4 regions of the Rhizobium sp. OAE497 genome follow, and region 1 is predicted to be linked to each of the others. Evidence: predicted binding sites of a transcription regulator. Region 1 holds the regulator's gene; each other region holds the start of a gene.

Evidence for each region. The regulator LexA, encoded in region 1, represses DNA repair genes until DNA is damaged. The targets are predictions, from matches to a motif close to TGTTCNNNNTGTGTTCNG.
Region 2: a site for LexA is predicted at 2,271-2,288, ahead of ABIE40_RS30425 (DUF3072 domain-containing protein). Genes of this name have one in related genera too.
Region 3: a site for LexA is predicted at 1,847-1,864, ahead of ABIE40_RS07290 (DUF5680 domain-containing protein). Genes of this name have one in related genera too.
Region 4: a site for LexA is predicted at 2,720-2,737, ahead of ABIE40_RS07310 (DNA polymerase IV). Genes of this name have one in related genera too.

The regions. Positions count from the first base shown of each region.
Region 1 covers NZ_JBEPOA010000001.1:1,729,744-1,734,228, reverse strand. Annotated here, with positions in the region: gene eno (phosphopyruvate hydratase) at 1-120, opposite strand, end outside; gene kdsA (3-deoxy-8-phosphooctulonate synthase) at 285-1,130, opposite strand; gene ABIE40_RS08985 (VOC family protein) at 1,127-2,005, opposite strand; gene lexA (transcriptional repressor LexA) at 2,210-2,923, shown strand; gene ABIE40_RS08975 (ComEC/Rec2 family competence protein) at 2,904-4,485, opposite strand, start outside.
Region 2 covers NZ_JBEPOA010000003.1:769,699-774,183, reverse strand. Annotated here, with positions in the region: gene ABIE40_RS30435 (J domain-containing protein) at 874-1,476, shown strand; gene ABIE40_RS30430 (DUF72 domain-containing protein) at 1,473-2,174, opposite strand; gene ABIE40_RS30425 (DUF3072 domain-containing protein) at 2,312-2,527, shown strand; gene ABIE40_RS30420 (DUF3309 family protein) at 2,772-2,951, opposite strand; gene ABIE40_RS30415 (hypothetical protein) at 4,073-4,363, shown strand.
Region 3 covers NZ_JBEPOA010000001.1:1,425,887-1,430,371, forward strand. Annotated here, with positions in the region: gene ABIE40_RS07280 (lipoprotein-releasing ABC transporter permease subunit) at 1-634, shown strand, start outside; gene ABIE40_RS07285 (ABC transporter ATP-binding protein) at 650-1,333, shown strand; gene ABIE40_RS07290 (DUF5680 domain-containing protein) at 1,337-1,801, opposite strand; gene dnaE (DNA polymerase III subunit alpha) at 2,199-4,485, shown strand, end outside.
Region 4 covers NZ_JBEPOA010000001.1:1,434,258-1,438,742, reverse strand. Annotated here, with positions in the region: gene ABIE40_RS07330 (PleD family two-component system response regulator) at 1-1,112, opposite strand, end outside; gene ABIE40_RS07325 (response regulator) at 1,131-1,502, opposite strand; gene ABIE40_RS07320 (DUF3572 domain-containing protein) at 1,638-1,946, shown strand; gene ABIE40_RS07315 (hypothetical protein) at 1,952-2,614, shown strand; gene ABIE40_RS07310 (DNA polymerase IV) at 2,741-4,036, shown strand; gene ABIE40_RS07305 (GNAT family N-acetyltransferase) at 4,033-4,485, opposite strand, start outside.

The DNA of each region.
Region 1 (4,485 bases):
GCCCGACGGAACAGCCGCACGGCCCATGCTGCCATCTTCGAGATAGACGTCGACTTCGACGGTGGGGTTGCCACGGCTATCGAGGATCTCGCGGGCGATGATATCGGTAATTGCAGTCATGGGTTTCTTCCTGCTCGGTGGGTGGATAAATCGTTTGAAATCGTCTTAATCGAAGGCACGCAGATTGCAATGGCGTTTTCACAGCCGTTTTTGAGCCGCCTAACATGCCTTCATTTCAGGCCACCTGCGTGGCCTATTACAAGATCATGTCAGCCTTTTGAACGTCAGGCCGACTTTGCGATCGCATCGAAGGCCAGAAGCTTCTCGAGCAGCCGCGGCATATCCTTCAGATAGATCATGTTCGGGCCATCCGACGGCGCATTGTCAGGATCTTCATGCGTCTCGACGAAGACGCCGGCGACGCCGACGGCGACGGCTGCACGCGCCAGCGTCTCGACGAATTCGCGCTGACCGCCGCTCGATCCGCCCTGCCCGCCCGGCTGCTGCACCGAATGCGTGGCGTCGAAGATCACAGGCGCGCCCATGGCCGCCATGATCGGCAGCGAGCGCATGTCGGAGACCAGCGTGTTGTAACCAAAGGAAGCACCGCGCTCGCAGAGCAGGATGTTCGGGTTGCCCGTCTCATTCAGCTTGGCAAGAACGTTCTTCATATCCCACGGAGCCAAGAACTGGCCCTTCTTGACGTTGACGGCGCGGCCGGTCTTGGCCGCAGCAACGAGAAGGTCGGTCTGGCGCGAGAGGAAAGCCGGGATCTGCAGGATGTCGACGACGGTTGCGACCTCTGCACACTGCTCCTCGGTATGGATATCGGTCAGAACCGGGAAGCCAAATTCCTTCTTCAGATCAGAGAAGACTTCGAGCGACTTGTCGAGGCCGATGCCGCGCTGCGCCGAAAGCGAAGTGCGGTTGGCCTTGTCGAAGGAAGACTTGTAGACGAGGCCGATGCCGAGCTTCTTGCAGAGTTCGCTCAGAACACCGGCGATCATGAAGGCATGTTCGCGGCTTTCCATCTGACAGGGGCCAGCGATGATCGACAGCTTGCCGGCATTGGAAAAGGTAACGCGGCCAGCGCCTTCGCCGACGGCGACTTCTGCATTGGTGTTGCTCATTGGGTCTCCTCGAAGGCGAAGATCGCGCCTTGTCCCGGCGCCGGCTTCACCAATAGACGATTGTTCATATTCAAGTAGGTGATCCCGTTAGCAGCCAAATGCGCCGCTGTCACGGCCAGATCAGCGACCGCAAAGACGATTGCCCGCGCCCGCAGGCCGTTATCGGTGCCAAGCGGCTCGACATCGAAATAGGCCTCCATCCCTTCTTCGGAATAGATGGCGATCCGGACATTACTGAGGGCGAAGGAAAGGCCGAAGGCGGCCTCACCGGGCGCAACGCCGCCACTTGCCGTCTGCAACAGCGACGCGAAGGCGTCGGGTTCCTCCGCGCTGAGGGCAATCTCGACAATGCCGAGAACGCCGTTGGCATGAGTCTCCAGCGCCTTGCGATCGGCCGGAAAGGCGTTGATCCGCTGGCAGGCGAAAAAGAACACATCGGGCGCCCTCAGATCGGCGGCAAAGGCGAGCTTGAAGGCGCCGGTCGCCTGCGTTCCATCGGGCATGACGATCGGGCGCGAGAACTCCACCATGTCACCGCCGCTCAGCTGCGCGCCATCATAGGCGGCCTTGTCCGCATCGGCATCGTCGGTGCCGAAGACGACCGCCGAGAAGCCATCATCGCCGCAGCGGAAGCGGAAGGCCTGGTCGCGGGCGATAAAGCTGTTGCCCTTGGCGGCGGCCGCATCGCACTCCGCCTGGCTCGCGATGCCGAGCGGCTCGAGATAGGTCTTGTCGGCGAGGAAGACGCAGGCATTCTCCGTTCCGAACGGATGACGGCCATTGGCGGCGACGGTGAAACCGAGACGGCCGAGTCGCTCGCGGGCGACATCGATATGGGTGACGGGCAGTACCAGATGATCGAGCGGATGCGTCATGGCGGTTCCCTCCGGTGAAGCCGGCAGAGATTTGCACGCCGCGCCGGGCAAAGCGCAAGCGCGGATAACCAATCCGGCAAAGAAACTTTCAAAAATGACGAAAAATGATGGGAAGTTTTACCAATATTTAGGCACTTGCGGAACACATATGGAACATATAGTGTCCGTTCTGGCTTTGTTTCACGAATCTGGGGAAAGACTTCGATGCTGACGCGCAAACAACAGGAGCTTCTCCTCTTCATTCACGAGCGGATGAAGGAGTCCGGCGTACCGCCGTCCTTCGACGAAATGAAGGATGCGCTCGACCTCGCCTCTAAGTCGGGCATTCATCGCCTGATCACAGCGCTCGAAGAGCGCGGCTTCATTCGCCGCCTACCGAACCGCGCCCGCGCATTGGAAGTCATCAAGCTGCCCGAGGCCTACAGCCCCAGCATCCAGCCGCGCCGCGGCTTCTCGCCAAGCGTCATCGAAGGCAGCCTCGGCAAGCCGCAGCCCGTCGCGCCGCCGAAGCCGGCGAACGAAGACAATAGCAGCTCGATCTCGGTTCCGGTCATGGGCCGCATCGCCGCCGGTGTGCCGATTTCGGCAATCCAGCAGAACACCCATGACATCACCGTTCCCGCCGATATGCTCGGAAACGGTGAGCACTATGCGCTTGAGGTCAAGGGCGACTCGATGATCGAGGCCGGCATCTACGACGGCGACACCGTCATCATCCGCAACACCAATACCGCCAATGCCGGTGATATCGTCGTCGCCCTCGTCGACGATGAAGAAGCGACGCTGAAGCGCTTCCGCCGCAAGGGCGCATCGATCGCACTCGAAGCTGCCAACCCGGCCTACGAAACGCGTATCTTCGGGCCTGACCGCGTCAAGGTTCAGGGCAAGCTTGTCGGCCTTATCCGCCGCTATCACTAACGGTGATCTCATCACCGTCAAAAGTGCCGCTACGCCAATCATAGGCGCGGTGGCGGGTCCAGGGGCGGTCGAGATCCTCGAAGGATGCGGTGACCGCTGCAGCACCTCCATCGAAGCTCAACTCGACAGAGCCTGTCCTTCTTAAAGTAGCGCCGGTGAAGAGCAGCGCGCCAGAGCGGCAGCTTTCAAGCCGCAGGCGCACCGGTGTGACAACGATATCGGATGCATCGCAGGCGGGGCCGAGGTAAGCGGCATTGTCGATGACCGTCAGCACCGAGCCGTTCTCCAGCTTTGCCGTGCACCAGGCTTTCTTGACGCAGGAAAACCGCTCTTCCCTGGCGTTCACCGCAATGGCGCTCTGCGCTTCCTGCTGTTGCGCTGGTGTCAGCCTCAATCTTTCGCCCGGCGGCGCGGTGGGGACCAGTGCCGATGTGATGAAGATCGGCTCGCGATGGCTGTCCAGCACCAGAGCCCGTTTCCACTGATCGAAGATGAAACCCGGCGGGCGCTGGCGATTGGTGGCGATTGCGCTTGAACCGATGATCCCCGCCATGCTGCCGTCCTCAGCAATGACGATCTTCGGCGGCGGCTTTTCGGGAAGCATGACGACCACAAGCGTCGACAGGGCCATGATTGCCGTGCCGATGTGCCTCAGCCGGGTGCGCAGCAGGGTCAATAGCAGGAAGCCCGCGACCGCAGCCGGGAAATACCAGGCAGGCAACCGGCCGACGCCGATATCACCGCCCCAGGACGAGACGGTCTTGGCGATCGCGATCACCAGATCGAGACCGAAGCCGACCACCTGCCAGGCCCAGGCATCCAGCCCAAACGGCATCAAAAGCATTGCAAGCAGCCCGGCCGGCATGATGACGAAGGAGATGACGGGCATGGCGGCGAGATTGGCAGGCAGGCCATAGGCCGTCAGCCGGTGAAAATGCTCGATCGAGAACAGCGCCGTCGAGAAACCGCCGATGACGGAGGTGAGCAGGATGCCGCCGAAGAAGCCGGCCGCCGATGACATGAGCCTGACGAGGCGCAATTTCGCAAAGGGCTTGTCGCGGGCCGGCCGCTCCTTCCAGAGCGCATAGCCGGCGACCAGCGCCAGCGTCGCGGCAAAGGACATCTGAAAGCTCGGCCCCATGATTTCTGAGGGCGAGATGGCGATGATGATCAGCGCCGAGAGCGCCACGTTGCGCAAACTGATCGACGGCCGGTCGAAGAACACCGCCGTCAGCATGATCGCCATCATGATGAAGGCGCGCTCGGCGGAAACTGCGAAGCCGGAAATCAGGAAATAGGCGGTGACGGCTGCAAGCGCTCCGGCGGCCGCGATCTTCTTGACCGGATAGGCCTGGGCGACGGACGGAAACAGGCTGAGCAGCGTGCGGAACCCGACGAAGAAGATGCCGGCGGACAGCGCCATGTTGAGGCCGGATATGGCGATGATATGGGCAAGACCGGATTGGCGGAGCGCTTCGGTGGTCTCTGCCGAAATCGCCCGCCGCTCGTCGGTCACGAGGGCGGCGGCGAAAGCGCCGGTATCGCCGGGCAAAATGCCCCTG
Region 2 (4,485 bases), on a different contig from region 1:
TACCATATCGCCAATCCTGACGGCACTTGTTCGACAGGAGAGCTGGGCCTTCATCACCGCCGCGCCTCCTGGCGCGCGCATTTGATATGTCGTTGCGTCTGCGTCTCCTCAGCCTGTGGTCTGCGCGCTTGATAGGCATGGTTAGGCGATGGGATGTTTCAGGCATTCGGCAGGCGCGGCAAGCAGCCGATTGAACCTGACGAAATCTCCATGGTTCATGGCCTCATCAAAGATTACTGCGGCAAAAGAGCATTGGAGACCGAGTGCCGGGAGGCTCTGAAAGCAGGGAATGGGAGACCGGTCAGCACAGACTGCGCCCGCTGCTCAGCGAGAACGACAAGAATTGCTCCGAGCGTTGCTGAGGATGGCCTACAAGGTCAAAGGGCGAGATCTCTTCGGAGGGCCGGTCCGCTACAACCTACCGGTTGGTGAACTACGTCTTTCGGATGAATTGCCCTACAGCTTAGAGCTGTTACTTTATGTCAGCCGGGGCAGTAGAGTAAGATGATCGAGACCCCTGCATGTCAAAGGCTCGTCGTACCGGAATGCGACGAGCCTTTTCTTTTATCCATCCTCAGGCCGAGCCCGCCGTCTTTCAGTGTCCATAGCGCAATGATCCACGACGATAGGACGCCGGGAGCTGAATAGAGCGCTCGAACTGGTCCCTTCACCCGAACAGACCGGTGCAATCTCGTTTGCGTTCAAGAACGTCACCGCCGGCCGCGAGAGCGGAGGTCAAAGGGGAGACGAGGTCGTAACTGCCGGCCGAACCGCCGTCACACTATGCCTTGAGGGCTCGCGAGGTTTGCCGTCAGGATACGATGATCGATCGCACGCTTGCCCTGCACAAAGTGTTCGCCATATAGCAGTCCAATGAGCGATAATAAGATCTTCGTTGGCATCCGGCCAACACGCAGTGGACGGCGCAGCGCAACTCAGGAGCAGACTGGCCCTAAGTGTCAGTGGGAAGGGTGCGAAAGCGCCGGCACTCACCGCGCACCGGTTGGGGGCGCCGCCGACGGGCTCTACCTGATGTTTTGCGCTGGACACTCGAGACAGTACAGCAAGGGCTACGACTACTCGCCAGGCAAATCAGACCCCGTCGTCGCGAGATATCAGCTCGACGCCGCCGCTGGCAGAATTCCGGCGCGTGGCGTCAGAACAAATCACCAGGCTTTGGAGACGCCACTGCCCTCGTCGATACCCTCGGGTTCGGCAAAGTCACTGAAAGCGCGCGGAAAAGCCGTCCAGCCGACCGGCACTATTTCGTTGCGAAAGCTGAGGCCACTTGAAGCCCAGGCCTTCGACACGCTCGCGCTCCCGCGTGATGCCACCGCAGACGACATAAGACGTCGATATAAAGAGCGGCTTAAACTCGACCATCCGGACGCCAATAGCGGGGATCGGCAGTCGGAGGATCGCCTTAGGGCCACGATCAATGCCTATAGAATCCTCAAAGGCAGCGGCTTCTGTTAGGATGGCTCGCGGAGCTGGCGCATCGTCATTGCGTTTTCGATTGCAGCGCCCGAAGCTGTATTGTCGAAAACGCACCAGCTGTCCGACGCCAGCAGATCGCAGAATGAACGGATTTCCTCCTTGCTGTAGCTTGAATAGTAAATTTTTGGCGTGCCATGCAGACGAATGTATTTTGGTCGCCTGTCAAAATCGTTTGCTGGCCAGACCGGCGCAGGATCCGCAAGAACACGGTCCATCGCATATGTCTTTAATAGATCCAATGCCTCGCTGCACGAAAAGCTCGCGTGTCGTGCCTCAACAACAACCGGTCCATCATCGGCGTCGCGCATTATCCTGAAGGCCGGTGCGAGCACCTCAGCATTAAAGGCAAGCGACGGCGGCAGCTGGCAAAGAAGAGGTCCGCGCTTTTTGTCCAATGGTGCGATATCGCCAAGGAACGTCTGGAACGGCGCAGCGATGTCTCTCATCGCTCGCTCGTGGGTGACCTCCTTCGGAAGCTTTACCGAGAACAGGAATGCATCCGGTACTGCGTCGACCCATCGCGCGAAGGTGGACGGCCGGTGTCGGCGGTAGAAGGTCGAATTGATCTCTACGCCGTCGAAGATGGAAGCATATCGTGTCAAGGCGCTTCCTTCTTCAGCGAACCGATCGGCGTTTTTCTTTGGAATGGACCAGCCCGCAGTAGCGATGGTCGGCAAATCGATGTCCTCGCAGCTGACAATCATCAAGGCGAAACGGAGCAGACTTGAACCTGGTTCCACACCAGCCAACATAGATCGGAACCACTGCGCTTCCGGAACGTTTGGGGAACGACTTCAGTTTTCAGGAGATCGGCATGCGTGAAAATTCAAAACCGGATAGTTCGTCGAACACACAGAAGGACCCGGACGACTGGGTGAGTGGCGACGAGCCAATGACCGGGGCGCAAAGCTCCTACCTCAAGACCTTGTCGGAGCAGGCGCACCGTTCTGACGCCTTCGCGGAAGACCTGACAAAAGCAGAGGCCTCCAAGCGGATCGAGGAGCTACGCCGCTCACTCGACCTGGAATGACGAAGGGGCGCGCCGGCGCACAAGGTGCTTTCGACGCGGCTGACTTGCGTCGGGTGCAAACGGCATTGGCAACGATCGACTATCGTGCTCTGGAGGTCTCGCCGCCGTAGCCGTCATGACATCGAAGTTCAACGCGATCGCCATCGACCGGGTCTCATTAGGGACATGCGCGCCGCCTCTGCTCGATCGAATTGTCCAAGGCATGGGGCGGGTGGCGACCTCTGCCGCCACCCAACCTGGCAGATCACACTGGCGGGGCAGCGCCTCCATGCAGCGCACCAAGCAGCCAAAGTACCAACAGGATGACAACGACAAGGCCAAGCACGCCCCCCAAGCCGCGCCCGCCATATCTGCCATGGGCGTAGTAGCCGCCGCCGCCGCCGAGGAGGAGTATAAGAACAATGATGATTATGAGTGTTGTCATATGAGCATCCTTCGCCATTGATAGTTTTGCCATTACGGCACTGCAATCAGTTAGTTAGGGCCCAGAGTCCTTATGTCTAGGTTGCCTCCAACTTGATGCGCGAGCGAATCGGGCTCGCCTTACAAAGCCGTTCTGATAGGAGTGGCAGCTGACCCTCAAGCCTCTTGATCGCGGTGGCACCGACGTTATTTTGTCCTCACAATGGATCATTTACGCTACCAAATCTCGAAGAACCCGTTAGATCGGAATTATTCCGTCATCGACATATTTACGGGATGGCCGGCAGAGTTTCATGGCGTCACGCTCGACTGCTTGGACGGACCAGAAGCCGACCGGATGGTCGACGTCCTCAACTTGCAGGACTTTGACCGCCGGGGGCAGTTGCGGCCATTGCGGTAGTGCCTAGCCCACCTGCCGCTTTCAGACTGCGTCGCAACACCCCGGCAGCGAGTGACGGCATACCGGGGCGCTGCTTGACGGGCTAGACCGACAGAGTGCTCACCACCTTCATTCGTGTCATTCTTCGCTTACGGCGCTTGCAGGAACATTCGCGCCGATCGGTCGGATTGCCTCTTCGCACCCCACGCGTCCTCTACCGAGACCAACCATCAGAAACGGTCCGTCATGTCACGACGTCCGCCTTCCATCCCGTCCCAGGTCGACGTTGATGTGGGCGCGCGTTTGCAATGCCGGAGAATTCTCAAAATATCTCAGCCGCTCTGCCTGAGAAGCTGGCGATTGTTTTTCAGGACGTGCAACAATACGAACTAGGTCGGACCGGATTGGGTTGGCCGATTGCAGCAGTTGCGGGCATACCCGGGACCAGACCGGTAGTGCCTTTCGGTGAAGAAATATCCACACTGACGATCACGACGCTGCACTTCTTGCAGTCAAAGACCCGCCGCCTCCCCAAGAGGCAGGCCCGCTGAATAAGCATTCGTCATGATCACAAAGCCTGTTCGAATTGATCAAGACGCTCGCCGGCGAGGCTTGAGCAGCAGAACCGACATTGTGGGGTGCCTCCTTAAGTACGGCGGGCTTTTCGTAATTGCAATTTTCGTTTAAACGTCTGACCGAATTTAAGTGTCTTACCAGCTTGGAGCGCGGATCGTCCCTGTAACATGGTGGAAAAAAGCACAGAATCTCCGTTGAGCGAAACCTGTCTCCAGATACTGCGCGAGCTGGAGGAGGATCTGCCGATCTCATCAGAGGATGAATGGTTCGAAATTCGCGCCCTGCTTCACGACTTGTACAGCCATGGCGTCCGAGGCCATGCGCGTCTCAAGCGTCTGCTGTTTTCGTCCGTCATCAACCGCCGCCTTGCCCCGCAGCCCCGAAATCCGGTTCGAGCATCTTATCACTCCTGGGGCAACGGCAAGCTCAATCGCCTGATCGAGCGCAACAGTCGGTGAATTGCCCATCGTCAGGATTGGCGCCTCGGCTCAAGCAATCATCGACCGCGATACGCCTCCGCCGGGAGTTGCAACTGCATCGGCCGATCGTCAACAAAATTGTGGTACACACCATGCGGGAC
Region 3 (4,485 bases), 300 kb from region 1:
CTACATGCCGCTCGAGGAATCGCAGCTCTATTTCAATTCCGAAGGGCTGGTGCAATCGATCGAGCTCTTCGCCAGCAATCCAGATGATATCGACAATCTGAGGCCGAAGGTCGAGGCTGCCGCGGGCCGCCAGATCGCCATCACCGACTGGCGCCAGCGCAACCAGACCTTCTTCTCGGCGCTGCAGGTCGAGCGCAACGTCATGTTCATGATCCTGACGCTGATCGTTCTCGTCGCTGCGCTGAACATCATCTCGGGTCTCATCATGCTGGTGAAGGACAAGGGCAGCGACATCGCCATCCTGAGAACCATGGGGGCGAGCTCCGGCGCCATCATGCGCATCTTCTTCATGACCGGGGCTGCGATCGGCATAGTCGGGACGCTTGCCGGCGTGCTGCTCGGCGTCGTCGTCTGCATCAATATTGAGTCGATCCGCCAGTTCTTCTCCTGGGTCACCGGAACGATACTCTTCAATCCGCAGCTCTACTTCCTGAGCCAGCTGCCGGCGCAGATGAGCGTCAGCGAGACGACTTCGGTCGTCATCATGGCTCTGACGCTGTCTTTTCTTGCGACCATCTTCCCGGCCTGGAGGGCTTCACGGCTCGATCCGGTGCAGGCGCTGCGCTACGAATAAGGAATGCTGAACTCCATGAAACGCAATGTCGTTCTCAAGCTTTCCGGCGTCGAGCGTCACTACGGGCAGGGCGATACGGTGCTCTCCATCCTGAAGGGGGCCGACTTCACGCTGCATAGCGGCGAGATCGTCGCTCTGGTTGCGCCGTCGGGCACCGGCAAGTCGACGCTGCTCCATCTGGCGGGTCTCCTGGAACATCCTGATGACGGTGAGGTCAGCATCAACGGTCATGCCTGCAACGGACTGTCCGACGATAAGCGCACGGCGATCCGCCGTAGCGAGATCGGCTTCGTCTATCAGTTTCATCACCTGCTGCCCGAGTTCTCCGCGCAGGAAAACATCATGATGCCGCAGATGATCTCGGGCCTGCCGCGCAAGGAAGCTGCCGAGCGTGCCAAGCAGCTGCTCGACTACATGCGCATCGGCCACCGCGGCGCTCATCGTCCTGGCGAACTCTCCGGCGGCGAGCAGCAGCGTGTGGCGATTGCGCGCGCTGTTGCCAATGCGCCAAGCCTGCTGCTCGCCGACGAACCGACCGGCAATCTCGATCCGGAGACGGCCAACTATGTCTTCGATGCTCTGGAGGCGCTGGTGCGCCAGTCCGGTTTGGCGGCCCTGATCGCCACGCATAATCACGAGCTCGCCAGCCGCATGGACCGACGTGTCACGATCAGCGACGGCAAGGTCGTCGACTTCTGAGCCTCAGAGCCGGATCAGGCCGCCGCGGTAGTCAAGTTCATAGGCGCGCCTTTCCTCGACGATGATCATTTCCACGCCGCGGAAATGCGCGCAGTCGCCCTCGCTGCTGTCGATATAGAGGCCGAAGGCGTGGTCGAATTTCATGCCGCCGAGGAAGCGCTTCTTTTCCGAATACATCGACGACAGGGCCGCCTTGATGACGGCGCCGGCGCGGCTGCCGTCGATCAAACCGGGCTCGAGGATGTGGCCGAAATAGTTCATCGCCCAGATGGGCTCGCCATTCAGCCAGACCGTTTCCTGGCCGCAAAAATCCGTTCCGCCGAAATAGCTGTCGAGATAGCGCCATTCGCCACGCTCGTAGCCGATGTCATGCGAACCCGGACGGCAGGATGGGCGGGGACTGCCGCCACCCACGTAGGTCCTCGATTTCGCCTCGACGATGAAGTCATTGAGCAGGGTGAGATACATGGCGCGCCTCCTGCGGGCGTTGTCGCAGATGCGTGACCTTCTGTAAAGAACAAATAGAGAACAGAGCGATTGCCGCCGGCTGGGATAGGTGGGCGAACGCCCCCGGACGCGCGTTAACCAAACGGAAAAGATTCCTGTTGACGAAAGAACAAGAGTGGAACAAACTAAAAACATAACGAGTAAAGGAGAGCCAAATGACTGACATGATCCGTGACGTCGCAGCATTCACCTCCATCGCAATGTTCGTTGCCAGCTTCTCGCTGATCCTGATGGCAATGTAATTTTTCAGGGGACCGCATGGCTGCCATGCGGTTCAAGACGGGGTCTTCTTCTGGACATCTCCACGGCCACGACCGACAATGGCGCCGATTCATACGGGCGATTGAAGGGACGTGTCATGGCGGAAGCAGAGAGCGGATTTATCGGCGGGACGCCGGGCTTCGTTCATCTGCGCGTGCACTCGGCCTATTCACTGCTCGAGGGCGCGCTGCCGCTGAAGAAGGTTCTCTACAAGGCTGCGGGCGATAGCCAGCCGGCGATCGCCATCACCGATACGAACAACCTGTTCGTCGCGCTGGAATTCTCGCAAAAAGCCATGGACGAGGGCCTGCAGCCGATCATCGGCTGCCAGCTGTCGATCGACATGGAAGACGGCCTGGAGATCGAGAAGCGCGGCGGCCAGCAGATGATGGGCAAGCTCCCGTCGATCGTCGTCCTTGCCGCCAGCGATGACGGCTACGAGCGTCTCGTCGATCTCGTCAGCCGCGCCTATCTCGGCGGCGAGGACGGACAGGCGATCCACATCCGCTCGTCCTGGCTGGAAGAGGCGGGCACCGAAGGCCTGATCGCGCTGACGGGTTCGCTCAGCGGCCCGGTCGATATGGCCCTCAAGCAGGGACACCTGGCGCCGGCCGTATCGCGGCTGCTGACGCTGAAGTCACTGTTCGGTGACCGGCTCTATGTCGAGCTGCAGCGCCACGGCACTTACGACAAGCGCCATGAACAGAAGATCATCGGTCTCGCCTATGAGCACGACCTGCCGTTGGTCGCCACCAACGAGGCCTTCTTCCCGACGCGCGACGACTACGACGCGCATGACGCGCTGATGGCGGTTGCCCATAACGCCATCGTTTCCGACGACAGCCGCTTCCGCCTGACGCCGGACCATTACCTGAAGAGCCGCGCCGAAATGGCGAAGCTCTTTGCCGATTTGCCGGAGGCGCTTGAGAATACGATCGAGATCGCCCGGCGCTGCTCCTTCGTCCTGAAGACCCGCAAGCCGATCCTGCCGCGCTTCACCGGCGCCACCGCCGATCCCGAGGAAGCCGAGCGCGCCGAGGCGCTGGAGCTTCGCCGCCAGGCGGAGGAGGGGCTCGACATGCGCCTCGCGACACTCGGCATGTCGGCTGGCTACGAAGAGAAGGATTACCGCGAGCGGCTGGAATTCGAGCTCAGTGTCATCGAGCGCATGAAGTTCCCCGGCTACTTCCTGATCGTTGCGGACTTCATCAAATGGGCCAAGCAGCATGACATCCCCGTCGGCCCCGGCCGCGGTTCGGGTGCGGGCTCGCTCGTCGCTTATGCGCTGACGATCACCGACGTTGATCCCCTGCGCTTCTCGCTGCTCTTCGAACGCTTCCTCAATCCGGAACGCGTTTCGATGCCCGACTTCGATATCGACTTCTGCCAGGATCGCCGCGAAGAGGTGATCCGCTACGTGCAGAAGAAATACGGCCGCGAGCAGGTGGCACAGATCATCACCTTCGGTTCGCTGCAGGCCCGCGCTGCACTGCGCGACGTCGGCCGCGTGCTCGAGATGCCCTATGGCCAGGTCGACAAGATCTGCAAGATGGTGCCCAACAACCCGGCCAACCCGACCCCCTTGCACAAGGCGATCGAGGAAGATCCGAAATTCCAGGAAGAGGCCGACAAGGAGCCCGTCGTCGCCCGCCTGCTCGATATCGCCCAGAAGATCGAGGGTCTCTACCGCCACGCCTCCACGCACGCCGCCGGTATCGTCATCGGCGACCGTCCGCTGTCGAAGCTGGTGCCGATGTATCGAGACCCGCGTTCCGACATGCCGGTCACCCAGTTCAACATGAAATGGGTCGAGCAGGCCGGCCTCGTCAAGTTCGACTTCCTCGGCCTGAAGACGCTGACGGTGCTCAAGGTCGCGGTCGATTTCTGCAAGAAGCGCGGCATCGAAGTCGATCTCGCCTCCATCCCGCTCGACGACAAGCTGACTTACGAGATGCTGTCGCGCGGCGAAACGGTCGGTGTGTTCCAGGTGGAAAGTGCCGGCATGCGCAAGGCGCTGATCGGCATGAAGCCCGACTGCATCGAGGACATCATTGCGCTGGTAGCGCTGTACCGTCCGGGCCCGATGGAAAACATCCCGACCTACAATGCCCGCAAGCATGGCGAGGAAGAGGTCGAGTCGATCCATCCGACGATCGACTATCTGCTGAAGGAAACCCAGGGCGTTATCGTCTACCAGGAGCAGGTCATGCAGATCGCTCAGGTTCTCTCGGGCTATTCGCTCGGCGAGGCCGACCTGCTGCGCCGCGCCATGGGTAAGAAGATCAAGGCTGAGATGGACCAGCAGCGCGAGCGCTTCGTCGACGGCGCCGTCAAGAACGGCGTATCGAAGCCGCAGGCCGATAACATCTTCGAACTGCTGGCGA
Region 4 (4,485 bases), 300 kb from region 1:
CCGTAGCGGCAGGCGAGATCGGCGCCGCGCACCGTCGAGCGGATGCGGTTGGCGAATTCCTTGAGCACCTCGTCGCCGGCATCGTGACCGTAGGTGTCGTTCACCTGCTTGAAGCGGTCGATATCGGTGATCAGCACAGAGAGCGGCTTGCCGCGCGCCATCGAGCGGTTGAACAGCACGTTCAGGTGATTATCGAGATAGCGGCGATTGTTGAGGCCGGTCAGCGCATCGGTGACGGCGAGCTCGATCGTCTGCTTGACGCTGGCGCGCAGGCGGTCGTTAAAGCGCTTGCGGCGGATCTGCGTCAGGCTGCGGGCGACCAGCTCGTTCGGGTCCAGCGGGCGGACGATATAATCGTTGACCCCGAGATCGAGCGCCCGGATGACCATCTCGTCATCGCCCTGATCGGTGACGATCAGGATAGGCAGGAAGCGCGTGCGCTCCAGCGAACGGAACTGCGAGCAAAGACGAAGCGGATCGTAGTCGTCGAAGTTGGTATTGACGATGACGAGTTCGAAGGCGTTTTCCGCAGCTTCGAAGAGGGCCGCCTGCGGATCCGAGATTGCCGTGATGTCGGCGATCGGCTTCAGCGTCCTGATGATGCGTTCCTGGGAATTGGCGCGGCCATCGACGAGGAGGACCTGCCCTGCATCCTCGGCGCGCCCCTCGCCTGTCCGCAAGAGATCGTCGATCCCCATGGTCTGCGCCGTCTCGGCGCGGATGCGCAGTTCGTCGCTCAGCGTCTTCAGGCGCAGCAGGCTCTTCACCCGCGAGATCAGCTGCAGGTCGTTGACCGGCTTGGTCAGGAAGTCGTCGGCACCGGCCTTCAGGCCGCGCACGCGGTCGGCCGGCTGATCGAGCGCGGTGACCATGACGACGGGGATATGCGAGGTCTTCTGGTTGGCCTTCAGCCGCTCGCAGACCTCGAAGCCGTTGAGGCCCGGCATCATCACGTCGAGAAGAATGATATCGACCTGATTGCGCTCGCAGATCGCCAGCGCCTCATAGCCGTCGGCGGCCGTCAGGACATCGAAATACTCCGCGACCAGCCGCGCTTCGAGCAGCTTCACGTTTGCCGGAATATCGTCAACAACCAGAATGCGCGCAGTCATAGGCTTCTTTCCGATGCGCTAGGCATCGCCGAGATAGGTCTTGATCGTTTCGATGAATTTCGGGACGGAGATCGGTTTTGAGACATAGGCCTCGCAACCGCCCTGGCGGATACGCTCCTCATCGCCCTTCATCGCAAAGGCGGTGACGGCGATGACGGGAATGACGTGCAGCTCGTCGTCTTCCTTCAGCCACTTGGTCACCTCAAGCCCGGAAACCTCCGGCAGCTGGATGTCCATCAGGATCAGGTCCGGACGATGTTTGCGAGCAAGATCAAGCGCTTCCATGCCATTTCGGGTCTGGATCGTGGTATATCCGGATGCCTCGATCAGGTCGCGAAAGAGCTTCATGTTGAGCTCGTTATCTTCTACAATCATCACCTGTTTGGGCATGGCAAGCTCGTTCCTATGTTCCGTCCCTGCAAATGTCCGCCTGACGTGAAGCGACATGCGAACGCGCGGCTCGACGAAACCGATAGCGGCAAGCTACCGGTATTTGGTTGAAAAAAAGGTAACTTACCCAGCGAAATGCAAAGCAACTTCAAGACTTCGAAACAACTCGCCAGAGATCCGCATGAAACGGCGATTGCCGTACTTGGCTGGCTCGCCAACGAACCCGACATGTTCTCGCGATTCCTGGCGCTGACAGGCGTCGAGCCGGTGCAGGTGCGCAACGCCATCAACGATCCGGGCTTCCTCTCCGGCATGCTCGATTTCGTCATGCAGCACGAGCCGACAGCCATGGCATTCTGCCAGGCCACCGAGACACCGCCGGAAGCGCTGACGGCTGCCTGGCAGCACTTCTCGTCGCCAGGCCTCGATTCCGGGCAGTATTGAAACCGATGCTGATCGACGGTCTCGACACATCCCATGTACGCCTCGGCGACAGGCCGCTGATCGTCTGCGATGTCGACGACGTCGTGTTGCAATTCATCGTGCCGTTCGAGCGCTTTCTGGTCAGCGAGGGCTACCGGCTGGTGCCGCGCTCCTTCAAGCTGCATGGGAATATCGAGACGGCGGATGGCGCGCCAGCCGATGACGTGACAGTCAGCCGCTTGATCGAGACCTTTTTCGAGCGGCAGGAAGACTGGCAGGCGCCGTTGGCGCTTGCGGGGGAGAGCCTCGCCGCGCTGTCTGCGACAGCCGATATCGTTCTGCTCACGGCCATGCCGCCCGTCTACCGCGACCAGCGCCGTCGGCTGCTCGACCGGTTCGAGCTCGACTATCCGTTGCTCGCCTCGCTGCGGCCGAAGGGGCCGATCGTCAAGGCCCTGCATGGCGCCCGCGACTTGCCCGTCGTCTTCATCGACGACATGGTGCGCAACCTGCATTCCGTGCAAGAGCATGTCGATAGCTGCCTGCTGCTGCATCTGATGCCGGTATCGGAGATTCATCGCTTCGCGCCCTCCGCCATGGATGGCATTGCCAAGGTTGCGGGATGGGAAGAGGCCGCCGCCCATATCGGCGAACATCTGTCGCTGCCGCCGGCCCCTGCCCGCGACTGACTGTCTACCCCCATCGATGAAACGGCCTCAAAATGCCGTCTGATATCCAATGCCTGGCTGCTCCTCTTGTCTTGAGACTCGAAAGCTTAGAGCGTAAAGTCGCCATGTTCAACATTTGTTCCAGCGATGACTCACCCTGCGCCTGACAAGACACACGGCTTCTGTCGCGACTGCCTTGCCGAGCAGAAGGGCGAAGCGCGCCGTTGCACGGCCTGCGGCAGCCCGCGCGTGGTGCGACACAAGGAACTCTACGGACTGACGCTGGCGCATATCGACTGCGACGCCTTCTATGCGGCTGTCGAGAAACGCGACAATCCGGAGCTTGCGGACAAGCCCGTGATCATCGGCGGCGGCAAGCGCGGCGTCGTCTCCACCGCCTGCTATATCGCCCGCATCCATGGGGTGCGTTCGGCCATGCCGATGTTCAAGGCGCTCGAGGCTTGCCCGCAGGCGGTCGTCATCCGGCCCGACATGGAAAAATACGGCAGGGTCGGCCGTGAAGTTCGCAGCATGATGCAGGAGCTGACACCACTGGTGCAGCCGCTGTCAATCGACGAGGCCTTCCTGGAGCTTGGCGGCACTGAGCGCCTGCACCACGATCCCCCTGCTCGCACGCTGGCGAAATTCGCCCGGCGCGTCGAAAAGGAGGTCGGCATCACCGTTTCCGTCGGTCTCTCCTATTGCAAATTCTTGGCGAAGGTCGCCTCCGACCTGCAGAAGCCGCGGGGATTTTCGGTGATCGGCCGCGAGGAAGCGGTCGAGTTTCTGGCGCCTCGCCCCGTCACCACGATCTGGGGCGTCGGCAAGGCATTTGCCGCCACGCTTGAATCCGACGGCATCCGCACGATCGGGCAGCTGCAGCAGATGGAAGAGACCGACCTGATGCGCCGCTACGGCAGCATGGGCCAGCGCCTCGCCCGTCTCTCTCGCGGCATCGACGACCGCGAGGTGCATCTGAACGAGGCGGCAAAGAGCGTCTCGGCGGAGACGACATTCTTCGAGGATATCTCGCGGCACGACGATCTGGTGCCGATCCTGCGCAATCTCTCCGAGAAGGTCTCCTGGCGGCTGAAGAAGGATGATATCGCCGGGCATACCGTGGTGCTGAAGATGAAGACCGCGGACTTCAAGCTCCGGACGCGCAACCGGCGCCTCGAAGACCCGACCCAGCTTGCCGACCGCATATTTCGCACCGGCATCGAGCTTCTGGAGAAGGAGACCGACGGCACGAAATTCCGCCTGATCGGCATCGGCGTCAGCGATCTCTGCGATCCCGGCCGCGCCGATCCGCCCGATCTTATCGACCAGCAATCGACACGGCGGGCGGCGGCGGAAGCGGCGATGGACAAGCTGCGCGACAAGTTCGGCAAGGGCACGGTCGAGACCGGCTATACATTCGGCGGCGGCAAGCGCGAGCGCTAGACCGGTTCGACCGCGTGCAGTTCGGCAAGAACGGCCGCCTTGTTCAAGGCCGCCTGAGCGTAATCCGGTGTCTTTTCAAGAGCATGCGAATAGCTCTCGACGGCCTCGTCGAGACGGCCCATCCGGCGCAGGACATTGCCGCGATTGTTGAAGGCCGTGGCATAGCCGGGCGACAGGGCGATCGCCCGGTCATAGCTCGCCAGCGCCGCCTCATCGCGCTTCAGGGCCGCAAGGATGTTGCCGCAAGTGCAATGGGCGGCGGCATCTTCCGGCCGTAGCGCCAGTGCCTCGGCCACCTCTGTCTGCGCCGCCTCGAACCTGCCCTGCTGCAGCAGGACCAGCGCCAGCTGATGATGGGCGGCGAAATGAGCGGGCTCCGCCTCGATGACGCGGCGATAGCCTGACGCGGCCCGATCGAGCGCGCCCTGGCGGTGATCGTTGACCGCGGT